2 regions of the Cytobacillus sp. Hm23 genome follow, and region 1 is predicted to be linked to the other one. Evidence: a T-box and tRNA genes for the amino acid it is inferred to sense, from the RefSeq annotation. Region 1 holds a T-box; the other holds one or more tRNA genes.
The links. A T-box is a leader RNA that pairs with one kind of tRNA and senses whether it is charged. The one in region 1 lies ahead of ACSVDA_RS04815 (glutamine--tRNA ligase/YqeY domain fusion protein), so its partner is inferred to be a tRNA-Gln.
Positions count from the first base shown of each region.

Region 2: it has a tRNA-Gln gene. The T-box ahead of ACSVDA_RS04815 (glutamine--tRNA ligase/YqeY domain fusion protein) is inferred to sense a tRNA for this amino acid. The anticodon was not compared.

Region 1 covers NZ_JBPXRQ010000005.1:58,384-70,101, forward strand. Annotated here, with positions in the region: gene ACSVDA_RS04775 (sugar phosphate nucleotidyltransferase) at 1-77, opposite strand, end outside; gene ACSVDA_RS04780 (glycosyltransferase family 4 protein) at 410-1,534, opposite strand; gene ACSVDA_RS04785 (glycosyltransferase family 4 protein) at 1,544-2,614, opposite strand; gene ACSVDA_RS04790 (hypothetical protein) at 2,865-3,404, opposite strand; gene ACSVDA_RS04795 (putative capsular polysaccharide synthesis family protein) at 3,722-4,843, shown strand; gene ACSVDA_RS04800 (dTDP-glucose 4,6-dehydratase) at 4,950-5,894, opposite strand; gene ACSVDA_RS04805 (hypothetical protein) at 6,436-6,900, shown strand; gene ACSVDA_RS04810 (SDR family NAD(P)-dependent oxidoreductase) at 7,056-7,844, opposite strand; gene ACSVDA_RS04815 (glutamine--tRNA ligase/YqeY domain fusion protein) at 8,127-9,797, opposite strand; T-box leader at 9,867-10,124, opposite strand; gene ACSVDA_RS04820 (MBL fold metallo-hydrolase) at 10,408-11,373, opposite strand.
Region 2 covers NZ_JBPXRQ010000048.1:111-11,828, reverse strand. Annotated here, with positions in the region: gene trmL (tRNA (uridine(34)/cytosine(34)/5-carboxymethylaminomethyluridine(34)-2'-O)-methyltransferase TrmL) at 203-676, opposite strand; gene ACSVDA_RS21295 (amidase domain-containing protein) at 732-1,619, opposite strand; gene queG (tRNA epoxyqueuosine(34) reductase QueG) at 1,710-2,840, opposite strand; tRNA gene ACSVDA_RS21285 (tRNA-Gly) at 3,004-3,077, opposite strand; gene ACSVDA_RS21280 (YolD-like family protein) at 3,394-3,633, opposite strand; gene ACSVDA_RS21275 (hypothetical protein) at 3,684-4,076, opposite strand; gene ACSVDA_RS21270 (hypothetical protein) at 4,064-4,210, opposite strand; gene ACSVDA_RS21265 (hypothetical protein) at 4,267-4,479, shown strand; gene ACSVDA_RS21260 (hypothetical protein) at 5,103-5,318, opposite strand; gene ACSVDA_RS21255 (beta-propeller fold lactonase family protein) at 5,403-6,440, opposite strand; gene ACSVDA_RS21250 (hypothetical protein) at 6,843-7,640, opposite strand; gene ACSVDA_RS21245 (hypothetical protein) at 7,918-8,328, opposite strand; gene ACSVDA_RS21240 (hypothetical protein) at 8,483-8,608, opposite strand; gene ACSVDA_RS21235 (hypothetical protein) at 8,887-9,030, shown strand; gene ACSVDA_RS21230 (hypothetical protein) at 9,160-9,402, opposite strand; gene ACSVDA_RS21225 (hypothetical protein) at 9,404-9,649, opposite strand; tRNA gene ACSVDA_RS21220 (tRNA-Leu) at 9,827-9,908, opposite strand; tRNA gene ACSVDA_RS21215 (tRNA-Leu) at 9,927-10,015, opposite strand; tRNA gene ACSVDA_RS21210 (tRNA-Cys) at 10,029-10,099, opposite strand; tRNA gene ACSVDA_RS21205 (tRNA-Gly) at 10,105-10,179, opposite strand; tRNA gene ACSVDA_RS21200 (tRNA-Gln) at 10,183-10,257, opposite strand; tRNA gene ACSVDA_RS21195 (tRNA-His) at 10,315-10,390, opposite strand; tRNA gene ACSVDA_RS21190 (tRNA-Trp) at 10,404-10,477, opposite strand; tRNA gene ACSVDA_RS21185 (tRNA-Tyr) at 10,489-10,573, opposite strand; tRNA gene ACSVDA_RS21180 (tRNA-Thr) at 10,594-10,669, opposite strand; tRNA gene ACSVDA_RS21175 (tRNA-Phe) at 10,702-10,777, opposite strand; tRNA gene ACSVDA_RS21170 (tRNA-Asp) at 10,793-10,868, opposite strand; tRNA gene ACSVDA_RS21165 (tRNA-Met) at 10,881-10,957, opposite strand; gene ACSVDA_RS21160 (hypothetical protein) at 10,935-11,090, opposite strand; tRNA gene ACSVDA_RS21155 (tRNA-Val) at 11,123-11,198, opposite strand; tRNA gene ACSVDA_RS21150 (tRNA-Glu) at 11,200-11,274, opposite strand; tRNA gene ACSVDA_RS21145 (tRNA-Ser) at 11,313-11,404, opposite strand; tRNA gene ACSVDA_RS21140 (tRNA-Asn) at 11,408-11,482, opposite strand; rRNA gene rrf (5S ribosomal RNA) at 11,490-11,605, opposite strand; partial or broken gene ACSVDA_RS21130 (hypothetical protein) at 11,641-11,718, opposite strand, start outside.

The DNA of each region.
Region 1 (11,718 bases):
AACTGCTTTGATCTTGAATCATTAGATATTGGCCACAGCCGTTTCCCCGATCCTCCTGATAGTAATACGTGATGCATTTATTCCCCTACTCTCATTATGATTTTCAATATTGAAGAGAGAATACTAACAAAATCATTCAAGTCAACATTCTTTGAATTTAGAATACTAAGTACAATTTATCTCGTAAATTAACGGCAATTTCAGTCACAGATATTAGAATGTTTTTGTTACGAATGTTTTCCTTCTTAATAGACTGTCTTGATTAAACTTTATTCCGTTATTTTAAATAAATTATATGCTTTCGATAAATCCGATTGAAAATATGAACTAATGGTGAAAGCAACTAGCGTTTTCATAGAATTAAATTGTAGCAATAGTTCTTATTCATATTAAAGAGTGTTGAGAATAGTTATTGGTTATGTCTTCTAATTGTGTTTACATATTTACTGACACATTCGTTAATATCATACTTCTTCTTTACAGTCATTTTTGCGCTTTTTGTTAATTCCGATAATTTATAGTAATTCTCATATGAATAGATTAATGCATCAGCAAGTTCATCTATATTCCCTGGTTTCACCCCTATTCCATTAATATTTGGGCGTAAATAATCTTGAACACCTTCTGTATAAGAGGCTATTACAGGGACTTGAAGAGCCATCGCCTCTAGCCCAACAATACCTAGACCTTCACTTAGTGTAGGAAACACAAAAACATTGCAACACTTAACTAATTCTAGAGGATTTTTTAGCATACCAGTAAACACAACATGTTCTTGTATACCACTTCGTTGAATTTCATTTAATACTTTCTCATAATAGTCCTGTTCAGCAATTTCACCTATAATGATTAATTTCGCTCTTTTAATTTGATTTAACGCTTTTTTAAAAGATTTAACTAAATGTAATATCCCCTTCCTTTCTTCTATACGTCCTAAAGTAACAAAACAAAATTCATCGCTCTGACAATATAATATTTTTAGTTTTTTATTCAACTGAATATTCTCACAATATTTCACATCAATTCCCCAAGGGATAACCTCTAATTTGTTCTTATCAATATTCATGTTAAATTCTAGAAATTCTTTCCAATAGTATGACATTGTATATATTTCATCACACATATTAAATGCATATCCATCAGCTATGTTCATCCATGCTGGCCTATTAACATTCCAACTGTGGAATGTTGCTACAATTGGAATGTTTTTACCGCAAAGTTCCTTAGCCATATTTACTAAGAACGCTGGATATCCAGCATGCACATGAACAAGGTCAAATTGATCTAAAATAGTTGTCAACGATATAATTTCCATCCACATACTTTTGTAATCACGCTTAAAGGAGTCAACTTTTATAATAGGCACATCGTTTTTCTTTAATATTTCTTCATATTCATCCCAATCCTTTATTTGTTCAACTGGTCTTGAAGTTGCCACAGTTACTTTACAATATTTTCTTAGTTCTAAAGATAATGTAGTTACAACTTTTCCAGAACCACTTATTAAAAATGGGATGATTTCCAATACCCTCATAATTTTTTGTTACCTCCCATTTGCAATGGTAAATAGAATATTTCTAGTTTGTTCACCAGCTTTCTCCCAAGAAAATTGAGATGCCCATTTTTTAAATTCATTTGCTTGTTTTCGTTTTTCACAAAGCAAAATTTCCTCTAGTCCTTTAAATATAGAATCCACATTATAAGGGTTACAGTAGACAGCTAAATTACCACCAACTTCCCTTAATGAAGAACTATTTGATATCACAACCGGTGTACCACATGCCATTGCTTCTATAACAGGTAAACCAAACCCTTCATATAAAGAGGGATAGATAAGACATTCTGCATTTGTATATAATGTTAGAAGATCCTGATCAGGAATGTACCCTGTAATCACGATATCACTATTATATTTGCTATTTTGTATATTAGAGAGAAGCTTTGCATATAACGACAAACCTCCTCCTACTAAAACCCAACCTATTTGTTCATGATGTGAATCTCTTAGTTTTTCATATGCACTTAAAATACGATCGAGATTTTTTCGAGGTTCAAATGAACATACAGATAATATATATGGTTTATCTATATTATATTTATTGAATAGATTTACTTTATCGTGGTTGTTTATTTCTTGTTTTGACAAAAATATATTATCTAGCCCTGGATGTATAACAGTAATTCGTTCTTCTTCTACCGAAAATAACTCAATAATATCATTTTTAGTATGATTTGATACTGCAATGATATGTTCTATATGTTTTACTGTATTTCGAATATATTGGTCCATCAATTCATAAACTTGCGTATCTTTATAGCATTCTACTAGCTTTAATGGAATTAAATCATGAATAGTTAATACCCCTTTAAAATTTCTATGTTCTGGTATTGGAAAAAAAGGCGAGAATATTAGGTCTAAATCATATACATTCCCAATTAAGGCCATAAGTTTATTTGCATATTCAAAGTCATAATGGGGCAACTCAGTATGAACTTTATTGAGGTGTTCAAAACTACCGACAAAATCAAACTGATCTTCGTATCCTCTTACTAATTTTTTGATTAAATTTATAGTATATCTACCTAGACCAGTCCTTTGTTGATAATCTAACACCCTTGTATCTATACCTATTTTTACAATAGATAATCACTCCTTTTTTCCACTCTTATATTTATATCTTGGTAAAAACAACCATTTATTAGAAATCAAATATCTGATTCAACAGCAGTAATCTATGATGCTTATCTCTAGCACAACAACTTATTGTCATTATAAGAATACTGTTATATTGTATTTACTTATCGGCATTTATAAAAAAACTTGTTGAAGTAAATCAACAAATATTTTCGCAAATAATATATATTCATTTATCAATTTTCTCCCAATACCATTCACTTAACGCTTTAATGGCATTTAATGATGTAAAATATTTAGAAGGCCCTTTTATATTTAATAATTCTCCATAACTATTGTAGGCATAAAAATTTTTATCAGTTAAACTGAGCATAATTTCACATATATTTTCATAACCAATACCTTGACGGTTACTAAAAAGCATACAAAATTCATTAATATTCAGGCTCTTTATATAATTTATTTGATTTTTAAGGACATCAACATTGTAAGTGTTATTACCAGAGTACTCAATTACCTCACATCTGCCTTTGCATATATCAGTAATTTCCTCTTTATCTCTAGCGTGTGAAAGTACATAAACAAATGTATTTTCATTTATGCTAAATAACAATGAAATAAAATTTCTAAATACCTCCAAGCTACTAGACCTAATTATAAAAATCTTTCTTACGCCCTTGAATTTATGAAAATCTTCTCTCATTATTTGTGAATATGCGGTTTCAGCTATATGTGAATACACTTGTTTTAATGCCTCTTTTTCTTCCAATAAAGTCCCACCTGTTCATATTTTTATCATAGAAACCATTCCTGTATCATTGCCCTTCTGATTCACAATTTTTTCTCCCTTTGTTTTTACCCCATTAAATAATTTTACTTAGTTCTACATTCAATATATTCAAGTTAAAGTTGGCCTATGTTATCTAACAATATAGTTCAAAAATTAGAGCTATTAAACATAGTTCAAATTAATGTTGAATAAAATGAGTTAAAAAAAGAAAAGGTGAAATATATTTATAAGAGTCTGGTTTGTGAAATAAATATAAAAAACGATTGTTATTCATCATGACTTGATTGGTGGTGGAAATGATAATTAAATATGATTTGATGTCAAAAGCTATTTCTAAAGTTTTAGAAAAAAATACAATTGCCATATACGGAGCTGGGAGAACTACAGAACATATTGTTTGTCGTATAAACAATGAAATGAAAAAAAATATAGTAGGTCTTATAGACCGTGCAGTAGAAAAGCAAAATAGTAAGATTAGTGGAATAAAAATACACAGTTTAGATAAAATTAAAGAATTAGACCCTGCTTATATCATTGTCTCTGTTGAACACTATATAGTAGCCAAAGAAATAGTAAAATTATTATCAAATAGGAGTTATAAAAATATAAAGATTTTAAACTTACATGACTTATATTTCCAAGAAGTAAACTTACTAAATGGTTACACCATCGTCTTATACACTATGGGGAAGGTTGGTTCAAAAACAATAAAAAAATCTTTGAGAAATTTTTTTGATCTGTATGATGTCCATTATATGACTGAGCTAGGATTAGAAAGTGAAACCACTAGAAATTATCATTTCAAAGGTTTTAAACCAAATGGAGAAGCGCAGTTTCTAAACCAATATATAGATGATCAAAAAAAAAATTGGAAAATAATAACTTTAATAAGAGAGCCAGTTTCCCAAAGTATAGCTTGGTTCTTTCAGAATATTAATACACATTATAAGGATTTCAATAGTAGATATAAAGATGGAAAGATAACAATTGAAGATTTGCTATGCAAATATTTCGATGTTGAAGCAACTAAGTCTCCTTTTGAGAGTTTTGATTCTTGGTTCGACTTAGAAATGAAAAAAGTGTTTGGGATAGATGTTTTTGCAAATGAGTTTTCTGTAGAAAAAGGTTACAAAATATATAAGCACAATAACGTAGAGCTTTTGCTATTAAGGTTAGAGAATTTAAACCAAAATGCTCCAGAGGCGTTTCAGCAATTTTTAGGATTAAAATATTTCGACCTTCAACTTGAAAATCTAGCTTCACAAAAGGAATATTATAATGCATATCTTAAATTTCGAGAGTGCATTGTTTTCTGTGACAAAAAACTTGATAAGATATATGATTCCAGATTTGTAAAGCACTTCTATAGTGATGTAGAAATTAAGCAATTTTTAAAAATGTGGAATATAAAGAAGTGATCTCTTATTTGTAGAAGTAACACTGTATCACAAAAATTGAGAGCGACATTTGAAGTTAGCAGAAAATAACCACTAATCCACCTTCTTGCCAAAATTTATTATATCTTTAACTTAACCTACTTTTAACCCACTCCTCAGTTCTTCTTATTCCTTTTTCTAAGCTTACTTTCGGTTCCCACCCTAATAGTTGTGTTGCCTTATCATAATTACATAATAGTTTCTCAATTTCACTTTGAGGATGTATATGAGGTACGTGTTGAATCATAGAATAATCACTATCAACAATCATCTTTGCTAACTCATTTATTGAAATATCATGCCCGAATCCCGCATTTACAATTTCTCCATTTACTTGAGTAGAGTATCCCGCTTCAACAACAAATTGAGCACAGTCATCTGCGTAAAGGAAATCTCTCGTTTGGTTCCCCTCACCATAAATATGTAAGCTTTGACCATTCAATTTATTTTGCAGAAATTTTGTGACTACCCCACCTTCGCCATTTGTTTTTTGATAAGGACCGTACGTATTAAACGGGCGAACAACTACTGTGGGAAGACCAAATGCATAATAATACGATAGCACCATATTTTCAGCTGCTATTTTTGCTCCTGCATATGGCGAAGTTGGTTTAATTGGATGTGCCTCATTAATACCTTCGTCACTTGAAGACCGTTCATAAACCATACATGTACTCATAAAAACAAGCTTCACACTATGCTTTTTGCATTGTTCAAGGATGTAAAATGTTCCAATAGTATCATTATTAAATGTTATAGCTGGGTACTCAATGCTATCATGTACATTAATACTTGCTGCAAGATGATAACAAAGATCAAACTTTTGTTGAAAGAGTTCGTTTAATAAAGTAGTGTCTTTAATATCCCCATGAACAAATTCTATAAAATTTTCATTTCCGATAAACTCTTGAATATTTTCTATTCTACCGTTTGATAGGTCGTCCACTATCCACACTTTGTGGTGATCTGATAATAACTGATTAACAACCCATCTTCCAATAAAACCAGCTCCCCCTGTAACAAGCATTTTCAATGACGGACTCCTCCTAAAAAGTAATACCTCGATTTTTTCTTCCAACTCTATTTATGCTCAATGTATTCCGATTAAAGTTGTACTATGTATACTAATTTCTATTGAGCTAGATCACCACGATGTCAAGTTACTTACTTATGATCTTTCCATTCAAAAAAAAACCCTTCTCTACATGAGCAAAGCTTCCTTAGATATATAAAATAACTACTCAAATGATTAAATATTCACTCCCTAGTCACTTTGTGTGAACTAGTGACAATAATCTTGAAGTAATTTACTTATGGAGTATAAAATCAGTTTCAAAGAGTTATTGACTATCCAATAAGGTTAAATTCTATTGGAAGTAATGCTACAGGCTAGAGCAATCCCTGTCCAATAACCCTCATAAGGATGAACGGCTAAAATAAAGGTGCTCGTTTATCGTATTTGAACTGAAATTCAGATTCAGTTTCCTTCAAAATGTTTTTTTACTCTTACGCCCAATCATTACTAATTATCAAGAATAAAATACACTAGACAAACTAAGAAAAGAGGCTAAGACATGGGTAAATATACTACATCCTCATGCTGTGGTAGCACTAAAGTAACTACTACAGAGAAGGCATCTTGTTGTGACTGTCCTACCTTTATTAGTGACATGCAAGGTGATACTACGTTAACTTGTACGGACCCTGAATTCCGGATTTTTTCTGGAGACACACAAGGTTCTTTAAGTGGAACAATTTCTGCCACGGGTAATAACCCCGCTGGACCTGCTGATAACGGGGCTTGCCAAACCGCAACTATACGTATCTTTTCAAACAACACAGAAATACTCACACAAGATTTAATTATATCTCAAAATCAAAGTTTTTCTTTTTGTCGTAGAAATGTTACTGAAGTAACCGCTTCGTGTAGTGGAGGAGCCTCCATTGACGATAGGTGTAGTATATCTTGGAATTTTACTTGTTCAGAAAGATGCATAACTACTACACCTTTCCAGACGAATAATACTGGAACATTATAGCGTCAATATTCTGTTACTGTAACACTGATACGAGAATTACTTTCAATTCCAAAACTTCACAAACCTTAACTAAGCACACTTAGACAAATTACCACCGTTCATATCGGTGGTTTGTTTTGATGTGTAATTTTTCAATTACCCTTCATTAACTAATGTTATTTCTTATCAAATACTCCTGCAAATTTCTCAAAAACTCTAGGAAATAAATGGTACAAAACACTACCAGCATTCATCCATCTAGGTAAATTTAACTCTCGCTTAGGATTAATCATTAATTTTATGATTTGCTCAGACACATACTCTGATTTCAAGATTATTTTTTTTACATTTTTCACATAATTACCTGATTTATCAGCAGTATTGAAAAAACTTGTTTCAATTGGTCCGGGATTAACTGCTGAAACATGAATATTTGTTTTAACAAGCTCCATTCTTAAACTATTTGTAAATCCGATGACTGCATGCTTGCTAGCTGAATAACCACTAGATTTAGGTGTGGCCAATTTGCCCGCTTGAGATGCAATGTTTATTATATGCCCCGAGTTATTGCTTACCATAGAAGGTAGCACTTCCTTCGTACAAGCCGTTAACCCAAGTACATTTACCGCAAACATTCGTTCAATATCATCCATATTTGCTTCAATAAATGAATCAAAAATACCGAATCCAGCGTTATTTACGAGAATGTCTATATGTCCAACTTGTTGATAAATTTGTTGAAAAACTACCTTTACTTGAGCTAAGTTACTTACATCAAGTGGAAGATACAGACTATCGACTGAAGCTTTTTCATTTATATATGATGAAATTTCTCTTAATTTGTCTTCAGATCGAGCTAGCATTATAGGGCGAGCACCCATCTCAGCCACCTTCAAAGCAATTTTTTCACCAATCCCTGAGGAAGCTCCTGTAATAACGATGTTTTTATTTAATAGTGTATTCATACTTCTCCCCCGCAAAAATTAAGTTCCATAAGAGACATATTTGTTCATTTTATTTTTATATGACGGTTTTATCAATTGTAGCCTTTAAAAGTTTTTTTATCTATAGACAAGCATTGTATTTTCACATGCATTAATACACCTGATAGGATCGAACATTTACTAAACCATTTTCAATTCTTTTCTTTTCAAAAATAAATATTGATTGCCTTAATAATTGAGGTAGTTTCTAGTTTATTAGACGTTTACTGATATTGTAATTTTATCACTTGGATTATTTTCTTGCTATTTTCTTTTCCAAGAATCTTTTAATGCAACAATTCTGTTGAAAATTAACTTTTCGGCTGATGAATTTTTATCTACGTTGAAATAACCATGACGGAAAAATTGAAACTTACTTTCAATCTTTGAGTTGTTAATAGCAGGTTCTATGACACAGTCTTTTTTAATCACTTTCGAATTCGGATTGATTTTTTCCATCCATGTTTTCTCTTTGTCCTTTACGATATCTTCATTCTCGAATAATTTCTCATATAATATAACGTCTGCTTTTACACCATGTAGAGCTGAAACCCAATGAATCGTACCCTTTACTTTTCTGCCTGTAAAACCTGTTCCACTTTTTGTTTTTTGGTCATACGTACAACGAAGTTCAATAATTTCACCAGTCTCATCCTTTATAACTTCATTACACTTAATAAAATAGGCTCCCTTTAATCGAACCTCTGAATTCAATGTTAACCTTTTAAAACCTTTTACGGGCACTTCCATAAAATCATCTTTTTCAATATAAATTACGCTTGAAAAAGGTACAGCTCTCTTTCCTAAATTAGGATTTTCTACATTGTTGTCAATTGATAGCATTTCCTTCTTATTTTCATCAAAGTTCGTAATAGTAACCTTTAAAGGATTTAAGACAGCCATAACACTTTTCACTTTCGGTTTCAGTTCGTTACGAACGATACTTTCAAGCATTGCATAATTAACAGTGCTTTGATGTTTTACAAAACCAATTTCATTTATAAACTTTCTGATACTTTCTGGAGTAACTCCTCTTCTTCTTAATCCCCTTATTGTTGGTAATCTCGGGTCATCCCATCCATCTACATACCCTTCTGTTACCAGCTCTCTTAAATATCTTTTACTAGTTACAACTCCTGTTAGATTTACTCTGCCAAACTCTCTTTGTTTCGGTGGTTCTTTTACATCGAGTTCACTTAATACCCATTCGTATAACGGACGATGGTCTCTAAATTCTATGGAACATAGAGAATGTGTAACCCCTTCTATTGAATCTTGAATTGGATGTGCAAAATCATACATCGGATACATACACCAATCACTACCCGTTCTATAATGGTTTTTGTGAATGATCCTATATAAGATAGGGTCTCTTAAATTGATATTTGGCGACTCCATATCTATTTTTGCTCGTAATACTTTAGAAGCTGTTGGAAATTCACCCTTTTTCATCTTTAAGAATAAAGATAAATTTTTATCAATAGTTCTTTCTCTATATGGACTATTTTTTCCAGGTTCAATTAAAGTACCACGATAATTTGTAATTTCTTCAGGAGAAAGGTCACAAACATAAGCTTTACCTTTTTTTATCAATGTAACAGCAGCATTAAAAATTTCATTAGAATAGTCTGACCCATAAAATACTCGATTACCTGGGCGATAGCCTAACCAATTAATATCCTCAATAATTGCATTAACAAACTCAATATCCTCTTTTAAAGGGTTTGTATCATCAAAGCGTAGATTAAAATTCCCATTAAACTTTTGAGAGACCATAAAGTTTGTATGAATAGCATAAACACTACCAATATGAAGATATCCATTTGGCTCAGGTGGGAACCTTGTACAAATAGGTCTATTAAAAGTACCATCCATTAAGTCGTCTTCGATTAATCTATCTATAAAACCGTTGGTAATTATCTTATTCTCACTCATTTTCTATCCTCCTAAATTTAAATTTGAATGGTTCAACAAAAAAAATCTCACCCCCAAGACTAGTTATGTCTTGGGGACGAGATTATATATCGTGGTACCACCCCAGTTTGTTAATATGTCACCATATTAACCTCTTCAGGTACGGTATTAAAATTTAATACTTATACCCTAGCTCTATAACAGGAGCACCTGTCACACTATCCCTTAAAATAAGTTCCAATGCGATACTCTGAGGCTTGGTTCAACAAATAATTCTTACTCCTTTTCAGCAGTTGGAGCTCTCTGTAAAGAATTAATATTATCTACTCTTCTCTTCGTCGCGATTACAATTTTTAGTTTTTTTTATAGTATCAGTGCAAGCATTTTTTGTAAATATTTACTTCTAAAATACACTAAATTGTTAAAATATATACGTTTTAATGTTTAAGCTACCTATTCACTATTCACACCCACTGAGGTCTGAGAAAGAAACAACACACGAATTAGCAGTACAAATTGAAGATAAAAAATTTAAAACAATATATAGAGGTTTAGCATAAGAGCCATCTATTTAAATAAGGCTAACTGGTCCTAGAACCGTTAGCCATTAAACACTTACAACTTGTTCACGTTACAACACTTTAGAAACTTGAACGGAATATAGCCATTGCTCGCTTGATGTATCGACTACAATTTCGTTGATATCCACTAAATAGTCCAATTGCCCAAACGCTTCAGACATTGTGAGAGCTAACTCCTTTTGATAAACAGAAGGATACATCTGCTTACACACCTCAAAAGCAGTCATAGGTTTTTTCTTTAACATGTCTAGCACATAATATGCCTTTTCTTTTTGTTTTTCAAGGCGTTTAAGAATTAACGAATGTGCATCTTCTATATCTTCTCCGTGACCAGTAAAAGCATAAGAGATATCAATATCAAGTAGCTTTTTAATTGACTCATTATATTGTAATTGAGGTTTTGGACGGCTTATCTCACCAAACATAGGTGCTTCAAGCAGCGGGTTAGGTGAAATAGCTGCTAATAAATGATCACCTGCAATTAACAGTCCATCTGATTCACGATAAAGCACGATATGGCTTTGGGCATGCCCTGGTGTTTCTATAACCTTCCATTCATGCAAACCATCAATCGTTTCACCTTGAATAATTTCACCTGTTAATGACCGAGTGCAAGAAAAGCGGAGAGACAGCTTCATTTTCGCGATGAGAGGCATATAGGCTGGATCTATACCCGCTTGAAAAAAAAGTGATGTAAAAAAAGATTCCCTTTGCGTTAAGTATTCCTTATCTTGACTAATCCATGGCTCATTTTTCGGATGACCAATAACCGGTAAATCAGCAGGTAAATAATCTAGTAAACCAACATGATCTGGATGATGATGTGTAATAACAACTTGCTCAATATCCTCTGGGCGATAGCCGTATTCATTTAATTGAGTTCTAAAAACATTCCATGCTTCCTCTGTTTTAATTCCAGCGTCTATTAACGTTAAGCTGTCACCTTTTATGAGATACATATTAACATCACCAACTGGAAATGGTGTTGGTACAGTTAATTTTAAAATTTGCTCCATAATTTTCACCCTTTCATATTCAATTATATTTATATAATCATTTTCCAGCTGTTAACCTACAATTTGATAGCTCCCTTAACATGAGGAGTTTAATAATCATATACTATGTATCATAGTTTACATGTTTTCCTCTCACTTGTCATTATATTCAAATAATTAGATATGATAACGCGTTAATGCGGTAAAAAAAATCAACTGATAGCTATTGACAAATAGATGTGGACAATTCATAATGACAAACAAATAAGAAAACTGAAAATCAAAACTTGTTGGGTAAATGAACTGAATGACAAACACAAGCATACACCTTTTCTCTTCAAATGTTTGTCTGAAGCGATTTGAGCC
Region 2 (11,718 bases), on a different contig from region 1:
ATTAATTTTTTTGAAAGGACATATTACAATACCTTTCAAGTTTAATTAAAAGGCTCTTTTCGTAAGTTAACTGACACAGCTAGGTATTTATGAAAAGATACGTTCGAATGTTATATGTATACGTACCAAAGTCTATGTTCATAAAATCAGCCAATTAAAAAATGACCTCCACAACATAACTGTGAAGGTCATTTTTTGTTTGTTACGACAAGCCTGGATATTCTTGTTGACGTAATGCTTCATACACAAGAATTGCTGCTGTATTTGATAAGTTTAATGAACGTACATTATCATTCATAGGTAAACGTAAACAATAGTCCATATTGTTTTTAATTATTTCATCTGGTAAACCATTCGTTTCACGACCAAACACGAAAAAATGATCAGTATCTTGACCACTATAGTCAAAGTCTGTATGTGCCTTTTTACCGAATTTCGTAATAAAATAAAAATGTCCATTTTCATGCTTATCAAAAATTTCTTGTAATGAGTCGTAATAATGAATATTTACGAATTGCCAATAGTCTAGTCCTGCCCGACGAAGCATCTTGTCATCAGTTGAAAACCCTAATGGGCGGATTAAATGTAATGTCGTATCAGTTGCAGCACATGTGCGAGCAATATTTCCTGTATTAGCTGGTATTTCTGGTTGATATAGTACAACATGTATTCCCAAAATTATCTCACCTCAAACATAAAATTCTATATTATTATACCAAAATTTTAAAAAATCAGCTGTCTCCAACAATATGAAAAAATTTATATTTTATATTAGGGGTATAAGCAGTAGAGTCCTCATATGACCAGTATCTCATTCTACTATTCTCCGTATGTGCATTAACCAAAGGATAACTTTCTTTGTCTTTTGCAACTACTATCGTCGTATGATCGAATTTTCCATCACCCTCAAAATCGTAGCATATAATATCTCCTTGTGATAAAGCCTTTGCAGATTCAACTTCAACTGCACGTAAACCTGCATTTGAACCTGATAAATACCATCTTAATGAATGTGCTACAGACCAACTATAGCTCCAACTATTCCCTGCCATCCACCACCCATTTGAACGATTAGGATATCCAACTAGAGGAGCTCCACCTGCATGCAAACATTGTGATACAAAATTTGTACAATCTACTTCAAATTTTTTATACTTTACATTATAACTGTTCCACCAAGTTTCAGCATATCGAACAGCTTCTAGCCGATCATATTGAAATGTTTTTCTCGTTACATCAGATTGATTTCTATCCAAAGGTACATGTTCTTGCTTACTTACAAAATTATTATCTTCACAATCATTAATAAGTTCATTTAACAGAAAGGAAGCAATTCTATGTTCACAAATTTCTTCAATGTAAAAAAAATCTCCCTGTTTCATCAAACTTCTATAGTGTAAGACATAATTAATACTCGTACTGCCTGCAATTTGTTTTTTTCCAAGTATTTTCCCTTTAACATTGCATTTTAACACTTCTACTGATCTCTTATTACAAAGATCGTGTTTTCTATTGAGTGCTTGTTGTTCTTTTTCACTAAGAACATTGAATTTCGTGCTGTTTCTATTTACATAGCAGTCAATCCTATCTTTCACTAATAAATGAATGCTCTGTTTCAAATAATCACCACCTATAAGCCTTCATTACTACCATATGTGGTGAAGCATAAATTATTAGCCAGATAACAAAAAAGTAGAAGACTGCATTCATTATGAATGAGAATAAAATAATTTTTCGTATTCATTTAAAACATCTGGATCATTCTCTTGTTCTTTAGTTTTATTAAGCTGTGACAAAATATCATGTTTAGCGATTATTCCTAATGCCCATACGGCAGTCCCACGTATTACAGGACGGGGATCATCAGTAACTAACTTTAATAAATCCGGAATTGCAGATTCATCCTTAAAATGTGCTAACGCGATGATGGCATTTCTTTGAATTGGTTTTTTCCCTCTCCAAGATCCAGATACATGGCCAAATTTTTCTTTAAACTCTCTGTTACTTATTTGTAATAAGGGCTTTAATAGTGGCTTTGCTATTTCTGGGTCTGGTTCCATTTCTAAATGAAAGTGAGAGTCCTTTCCTTTATTTTCAGGGCAAACCATTTGACATGTATCACATCCATATAGACGATTACCAATCTTCATGCGATACTCACCATCTAAAAATCCCTTTGTTTGGGTTAAGAAAGCAATACATTTTGATGAATCCAGCTGGCCACCTTGAACTAATGCTCCAGTCGGGCATGCTTCTACGCACTTATTACAAGATCCACAACGTTCTTCTATTGGTTGATCGGGTTCAAATGGAATGTTTGTTATTAACTCACCTAGATAAACAAATGATCCAAACTCTGGTGTAATAATTGCACAGTTCTTCCCACTCCAGCCAATTCCTGCTCGCTCAGCTACTGCGCGGTCAGATAGTTCTCCTGTATCTACCATAGACTTACACTCTACATTAGGTACCCTTTCTTTGATAAAGCTTTCTAACTTTAACAAACGCTCCCTTAAAATATGGTGATAATCTTTACCCCATGAAGCTCTACAAAAAATTCCTCTACGTTCATCTTTCGTACTTCGAGGTGCATGTCTCATTTTTGAAGGGTACGCTAGCGCAATGGATATTATTGATTTTGCTTCTGGTAATAATAATCTTGGGTTCGTCCTTTTTTCAATGTCACTCTCTTCAAATCCCGATTGGTATCCAAGCATTTGTTGTTCGTGTAATCGTTCTTTTAATTGAGAAAACACGTTGGTGCTAGCAAAACCAATTTTGTCTATTCCAATGGAATGTGCATAATTTACTATTTCATCCTTTAAAGCTTGGATATTCATTAATACCCCCCCTTCCCCATTGTTGTATATATAATTTCCTTTATGTTTAAAAACAGTTCGTACATAGTAAACAAATCTAATACCACCATACTAACTTATTGTAAAATAAAAACGCAATGCTTCGTTTTCTTTGAACGAAACACTGCGTTGTGATTAGTATGTATGGAGCGGGTGATGAGAATCGAACTCACGACATCAGCTTGGAAGGCTGAGGTTTTACCACTAAACTACACCCGCATATGAAATTGTAATACATGTGGTCGGTCCTGAACCGACACTCCCGAAGGAACACGATTTTGAATCTATGAAGGTCAAATATCGTTTAAAATCCCGTTGTGACTACGATGAGTCAATCGTTGAATGTTCATTGCTTACGACTCATTAACTGGGACGAATATAATCTTAACAGGATATGTCGAATTATGCAATAGTTTATTTTAAAAAATTTTACTTTTTTTTTGACCATTTATATCCATAGAAAAAACGCTCTATAAAAGAGCCCAATCTCACTCCGCATACACGTCTACTTCAGCGCCAACTACCTCGCTAAATTTCACACACTTAAATCCCGTATGAGTATCAGCAACGTACTGCCTCGCCTTATCATCGATGAAATAACTACTATCGAAATAACGCCGTCATCCCACGTCTTAAATGAAACCGTGTAATTAAATTCCATCGCTAGGTAAATTCGTTCTTCCCATTCTGTTAACATATATTCATCAACCATCGGCTTTTTAACGGGATAATACTCACGCTCTGCTTCTCTTTCCAATTTTCCTTGTTCGGGCATCTCTCACATGCTTTTCTACGTTCAATTACGGCACTTCCTCGCGCTTAGACTCAAATATATTCAACCCACGCAATGTTAACCGTCTTGAATTTCTTTTCCGAACCGTTTGCTAACTCAGGGAAAATATAACATGGCGGTACCGTTTCAATAATTGGCTTGGGGCTGAGTTCCTGTTTCACCAAATCGTCGGAAATCGCTGATAAATCTTTGCTCACATTGCAATACGTTTTATTCCACGCATCTCCACGATACTCATTTCCGACAGTGAGTTCATGTAGTTGCCGAGTTATATCATTTTCCTCAACTATGCGATTTATTGCTTTTTGGGCAACACTTTCGCTATCCTTCCCGAATTCAAACTTCGGTGGCTCGCCGATTAATAAATCGGCTGGCTTCGTGCAAAGTATATCGATGATGTTCACTACGATACCTAACTTTTCCATTTGCGATAAGAAAGGTCAGAAGCACGTTGATAGACTTCGTGTTGCTTGCCGTCAAAGAAAGATTTACCTCGCTTATAATTTGCTAAGCGTTCAACGTCGCCTGCTGGTGGAAACTGCTTACCTATTTCGAACATTGCGCCGCCTCCTTTCTTTAAGTAATATAATTAATAGACTGTAAGGGGGTTTTAATGTGTATTTGGTATTTATAATAATTTTAACTACAATATTAAGCTATCTTTTCATCTTTTTTACTGGCACGATTTTTTCTGCAATTATCGCTTTTGGTATCATTATCGGTTGTTTATTTAGAGGTATATATCTGCTTAACGAAATAAGTGAGAATCTTTATAAATTATCAGCTAAGACTGATAGGTTATTAGAAAAACAGAAAAATAACGAATAAGAACAACCACGCAGGCTTTCCCATTACTCGAGCTCTTACTTTCTTCGATATTGAAATCGCCTGCTCAACTGCCTCAATTGAGTCGTCTTGCTCACCCGCTCCGTATCGTTCGAACTGTTCGAGTAATAAGACATGATTTGTTTGAAAACTTTATGCCTCCGCTTTCAATTATTCGGCAACATCACCTCGACTCGAAGCTCTTTACGCTGACTTGCTAAATTTTATGGACTCGTGAGTGTACCCGGTAATTCGCATTTCTTAGCGCCTCTTTCAGCTTATCGACGAAGAGTTCTTACCCCATTTGTTCCTGGGCTGCTATGTAGTGAGGCTGATTTTTTTCATAAATGTGTTGGGCTTAACACGTTCGCCCCACGAATCAATGACGTAATACGGGTTCGTTGTTTTATCCTTCGCAACAACACCTATCGCCGTGTAGTCGCCTTTTTTTTACCCACCGCAAAGTCAACACTCATCGTAATAAGGAATTGCTTTGAGTTATAATCTAAACTCGATGTGGTATCCGTCCAATACGTAAAGGTGCTCGGCACAAATATCATTGATTCCTAGTCGATTGGGTTGTTTCGATATTAGGTGTTAAACTCATTAGACCCGTTGTCCCACTTTCATTTCATCAGCTTGTACAATGGGTGAACGTCCGCCCAAAGCACGTCGGCACCTTCATCCATTTCTTCGCGATTGGTTTCGTAAGATGCGAACGCGTTGTTGCTTTCTTCGGCTGAGGTATATTCAGCGTCAATTAACGTGATAATGTCGTTTATTTCTTCAATTTTGTGTTGTCGCTCATGATAATCGAGCCATTCACCTTTTTCCCACGTCATAAGATCGTCCTCCATTTTGTTTTAATACACGCGAAAAAGCCCGCCAATTGATGGCGAGCATCATTTTAGAATAAGCAGGTTATATTAATGCTGCGTGAAAGCGATAGCAACTGGATTAGAGCCAACTGGGACAGTTGCGATTATTGAATGCGTTTTTACATCAATGACACCTACCGTTGCATCACCTTCATTACCAACATAAGCAAATTTTCCGTCCGGAGTGAACTCTACGAAACGGAGGTTATCATCTATTTGAACTGTAGCAATTTTGGATTGTGATTTTACATCAATAGCCGTAACTGTATTTCCGTCTCTAGTATCTACATAAGCGAGTTTTCCATCAGGTGATATCGCGATATTACTTGGACTGTCTCCCGTATTAGCTATTGGAATCGTAGCGACAACATTGTGCGTTTTCACGTCAATTACAGTTACGGAATCGTCGCCTTCATTTACAACATATGCGAGTTTCCCATCCGGAGTAAACTTTATATCAATCGGGTTTTCTTCCACTCCAATAGTTGCAATAACAGAGTGAGTTTTTGTATCGATGACTGATACATTTGCATCATCTTGATTTACTGCATAAGCTAATTTCCCGTCGGGTGTAAAAGAAATTGCTCTAGGATCATTACTAACAGTGATTGTCGCTATTACACTATGAGTCTTGATGTCTATAACCGATAAAATAGAAACATCACCAACATCATCACGATTATTCACGTAAACTAGTTTCCCATCTGGTGTTATGGCTATAGCTTCCGGACTGCTGCCTACCGGGACTGTTGCAATGACAGAATGAGTTTTTGTGTCAATCACCGATACATTTTCACTAACACCATTTACTATATAGGCAAGCTTTCCATCAGGTGTAAAAGCGATTCCTTCAGGCGAACCTCCTACTTGAATAGTTGCAATAACTGAATGTGTTTTAGTATCAATAACTGACACACCAGTTTCTACAGATCTACTGAAAGTAACATAAGCCAGTTTCCCGTTAGGTGAAATCGCAATATTATCAGGCCCCTGCCCCACCAAAACGGTAGCTATTACTGAGTGTATTTTCGTATCAATAACGGAAACATTAGAGGGACTAGCATTCACGACATAAGCCAGTACCATTCTGTACCGACCTCCTTAATTCGTTTCTTACAATGTATGCGAGTTAAAGTCAAAGTGATTTTTAATATCCGTATAGTTTCTCCGTCAGATAAGCTGGTTCTGATCGGGGCGCTTGGGGGTCAACCGTTTACCCTTTGCGACAACGCTCCGTTTTATGAATAACAGTGTATCCTTCATGCAAATCTAGTTTATATAATAATTACTATCGGAACCAACACGCATTCACAAACGTTGATATGACGTATAAATTTATCGAATATACGTTATTTTATACATCGTTGGTATCATGCGCTTTCTAGCGCGTTGCTTACGCTTTACTATGCTTAAATCTTGCATGCGATTAATCTATCGTTTTGATGCGAAAGTGTTCGAGGTACCTCGCGCCGAATTCGGCTTGCAGACCTAACTACACGGTTCTGTTATTCCATCAATATCTATATCTACAGCTAAATTTTCCCCACTCAAAACCATTATGTCTATTTTAGTTACATTTAAAAATGAAAACATTTTGTGATCGTTAGTGTCAACCTCGTTTAAATTTAGAGTTATAGGCTGTATAATACCATTTGAAGTAAAATTAATAAGTACCTCTGCTACACCGACTAGGTCTGTTTGATCTTCTCTTAAAACAACCTCACCGTGAAATCCTACAGGTCTGCTGTTGTATACTTCCACCAGATTATTAGTCACACTATTTAAGCCAGTATTTGTGGTACCTATATCATCTGCAAGTAGCTGACAAGGACAATCGCATTGCGTTACTTTTTCAACTGCACTTCCGTACCCTATAGCTCCTCTTTTACATGGTTCTGTCATTCCATCACAAGTTACACCTACTTCTAAATTTTGTCCACTCAACACCACTATGTCTATTTTGGTTACATTTAGGAATGAAAAAATTTTACTAGAGGTGCTGCCAATACCATTTAATTTTAGGGTTATAGGCTGTATAATACCATTTGAAGTAAAATTAATTACTACTTCACCCATATCCGCTATTCCTGATTCGTTTAAAACCACCTCACCTTGCAATCCAACTGGCCTACCGTTGTATACTTCAGCTGTACTATTAGTTGTAGCATTCATATTGATGTTTGAAGTAATAATATTATCTACAATCAATAAACACGGACAATCACACGTTTTATCCTTACCAGTAGCACTCCCGCAACATGTACTTACTTTCTTGTATTGACCCATTGTTATTCCTCCACAACCACAGATTAATACGGTATATTATGCCGATATTTATAACCGTGATTGGACGTATAAAATGAAACAACTACGCTTATTTTCGATTGTAATCCCTCCGAGTCCCTACTTATTAATAATGACTCTACGCAGTCCATAAGCAATAGTCTTACTCGTCATCACCCTTACCGCCCTTCAACCGCTTGATCTACCTACGCTTTACTACACTAAAACACTGCATACGATTAACCTTTCGAATTAATTCGAAAGGGTTAGGCTTGCAGGCTTATCTACATAGCTCTGTCATTCCATCGGTAGATACAAGTACATTTAGGTCCACTCCACTCATAACTATCACTTCTATTTTGGTTACATTTAGGAATGAAAAGATTTTACTAGAGATGCTGCCAATACCATTTAATTTTAGGGTTATAGGCTGTATAATACCATTTGAAGTAAAATTAATAACTACTTCACCCATCCCAGTAGGATTGGTTATACCATCTTTTAACTCTGCCTTACCACGTATTCCAACTGCTCTACCGTTGTATACTTCTGCTCTATTATTATCCGTACTATTTAAACCATCATTTTGAGAACTTATAACATCCGCGAGCAATTGACACGGACAATCACACGTTTTTCCTTCCTTGATTTTACTCCCGCAACAAGTACTCACTTTATTATATTGACTCATCGTTCTACCTCCGCTATCACAGTTTAATACGGTATATTATGCCGATATTTATAACAGTGTTTGGACGTATAAAACAAAACAACTACACTTTCATTCGCTTGAAATCGTTCCTATTATCTTCTTATTTCTATGTCTAATATTCTATCGATAAGTGTTACCTCTTTTCAGCCTCTTCTTTACCGCCCTTAAACCGCTTGATCTTCTCTTTAATATCCGACACACTCAACATCTTGTTACCGTCCTTCGAGTCAACCTCAACTTTCTCCGTCAGTAACCACATACTTTGCATAAACGTCCTAAACATCGCAGCGTTATCGTCGTCCCACATAATACCCGGCAAATGCTTGACACTATTTTGCATAACTTGCTTCTTCAATTCTTCGTTAAAAGGTCATCATTACGCCAACGTCTTAACGAGCTAACATCGATACCTACCATTTCGGCTATTTCATCGTAAGTTAATCCGCCTCGTTGTGCTTGTCCATTATGTTCATTTTGTTCTTGTTTAAAACTAACTTTTTAAACGAGAATGGCAAAAAAGATATGAGGAGGAATTTTATGTGTTCGGATAAACCAAGAAGTAAATTCGGAAAATGGCTTGATCGAAAAGATATCACACATGTTAAAATGGCGAAATTAACTGTCGCTTCAAGACCGACTATTACAAGGCTTAGTAAAACGATGGTTTCAAGCCGAATATGAAAACGGCAAGTAAAATTATTAAGGCGCTAAAAAGGAAGGTTACAGCGTGGATTATGATAATTTTTGGAGTATGTAAATAGTAAAAAAAACACCGCCCCAAAATAAAACTTGGGCGGTTTAGACTTATAATTAATTCTCTATATCATTTATTGAATTTAGTTTCTCCCAATCATCTCCGCCGATTTTACGCCAAATCTCTCCTGTCTGTTTATCCATTATGATATAGAAGTCACCAGCAATCTTATTAAAATCATATTTATTTTGTAACTCATTCGCTTGATTTGACTTTAAAGATTGCGAAATAAGCCACGAACTTAAAACAATACATAATCCTAAAAACATAATAGATGCAGGAAGTAAATTTCTCTTCACCTTAATACCTCTTTCTACAAATAATTTCGATTTTAAAATAACGCTTCTTCAAATTGTTTAACAGAGAAAAATTCCGATGCTTGTCCTTTACTTCCTCAGAAAACAAATCTAACAACAGCATAAACATATAATCTCTGACGCCAGTGAACGTTATTAAATCCGGTTGATTGAATAACTCATTTAATTGTTTCACGCTTAACGTAGCGACAATGGTTTTGAGATCACCAACGAGTTTAACATTTTTCATCGGATTTATGGGCTTATACGTGGTTAATTCGTTAATATAGTACTTAATTATGTATTCCAGTAAGTTCCAAATTTTAGTGCATAAATCGTGCGGAGTGACACATAAAAAAGACGATGTACTCCGCATGAGTCATCGTCTGAATGTTCGATATATCAACGTTTCAAAGTTCTTTTTAAATACCGGTGGTCGGGGTCGAACCGACACTCCCGAAGGAACACGATTTTGAGTCGTGCGCGTCTGCCAATTCCGCCACACCGGCAAATACAATTACTATAAATGGTGCCGAGGGCCGGACTTGAACCGGCACGGTAGTCACCTACCGCAGGATTTTAAGTCCTGTGTGTCTGCCAATTCCACCACCCCGGCGACTAGGTGAAAAAGGCGGCAACCGGATTTGAACCGGTGATAAAGGTTTTGCAGACCTCTGCCTTACCACTTGGCTATGCCGCCAAAATTGGAGCGGAAGACGGGATTCGAACCCGCGACCCCCACCTTGGCAAGGTGGTGTTCTACCACTGAACTACTTCCGCAAATGGCTGGGCTAGCTGGATTCGAACCAGCGCATGACGGAGTCAAAGTCCGTTGCCTTACCGCTTGGCTATAGCCCAATAAAGAACCTTCTACTATAAACTATATGCACTATTTAGAAATATGTTCATTTTAAATGGGGCGACTAACGGGAATCGAACCCGCGAATGTCGGAGCCACAATCCGATGCGTTAACCACTTCGCCACAGCCGCCATAAATTAAAAATGGCAGGGGCAGTAGGAATCGAACCCACACTGGAGGTTTTGGAGACCTCTGTTCTACCGTTAAACTATGCCCCTATAATAATGAATGGTGGAGGGGGACGGATTCGAACCGCCGAACCCTCAGGGAGCGGATTTACAGTCCGCCGCGTTTAGCCACTTCGCTACCCCTCCAACTCATTGAAAAGACTATATGGTGCCGGCGAGAGGACTTGAACCCCCAACCTACTGATTACAAGTCAGTTGCTCTACCAGTTGAGCTACACCGGCTTAATTCCATTGTATAGCATATATCTTTCAAATGGTGGCTCGGGACGGAATCGAACCGCCGACACAAGGATTTTCAGTCCTTTGCTCTACCGACTGAGCTACCGAGCCAATTTTTTTCAATACTGGCGGTCCCGACGGGAATCGAACCCGCGATCTCCTGCGTGACAGGCAGGCATGTTAACCGCTACACCACGGGACCACATTTTTTCTTTGGTTGCGGGGACAGGATTTGAACCTGCGACCTTCGGGTTATGAGCCCGACGAGCTACCAGACTGCTCCACCCCGCGATAATAAGAATTTAATTAGTTTTTCTATGCGCATTGTTTGCGCCTCCGTCCCGATTTCTTCAAGCTTATTCTTAATGCTTATCAATCGGTACGCTGATGCTACCTCAAGGAAGAGAATTCGATCGTGCTCCACCCCGCGATAATGGGAATTTAAGATGTTCTTTATGGTGGAGGATGACGGGATCGAACCGCCGACCCCTTGCTTGTAAGGCAAGTGCTCTCCCAGCTGAGCTAATCCTCCGTGGTGACCCGTACGGGATTCGAACCCGTGTTACCGCCGTGAAAGGGCGGTGTCTTAACCACTTGACCAACGGGCCAATAGACATTCAAATAGCTTCATATTTTATAAACCAAGTGGCGGAGAGTAAGGGATTTGAACCCTTGAGACAGTGTTAACCGCCTACACGATTTCCAATCGTGCTCCTTCGACCACTCGGACAACTCTCCAAATGGCTCCACAGGCAGGATTCGAACCTGCGACCGATCGGTTAACAGCCGATAGCTCTACCACTGAGCTACTGTGGAATAATAAGTCTGGCAATGTCCTACTCTCACAGGGGGAAACCCCCAACTACCATCGGCGCTGAAGAGCTTAACTTCCGTGTTCGGTATGGGAACGGGTGTGACCTCTTCGCCATCATCACCAGGCTTATTTTATTAGCGACAAATCTTATTATACTGATTTATCGAGATTTATCAAGAGATAATTTAACTTTTTTTAAAGTTTTTATTCCCTCAAAACTAGATAATAAACATTCATT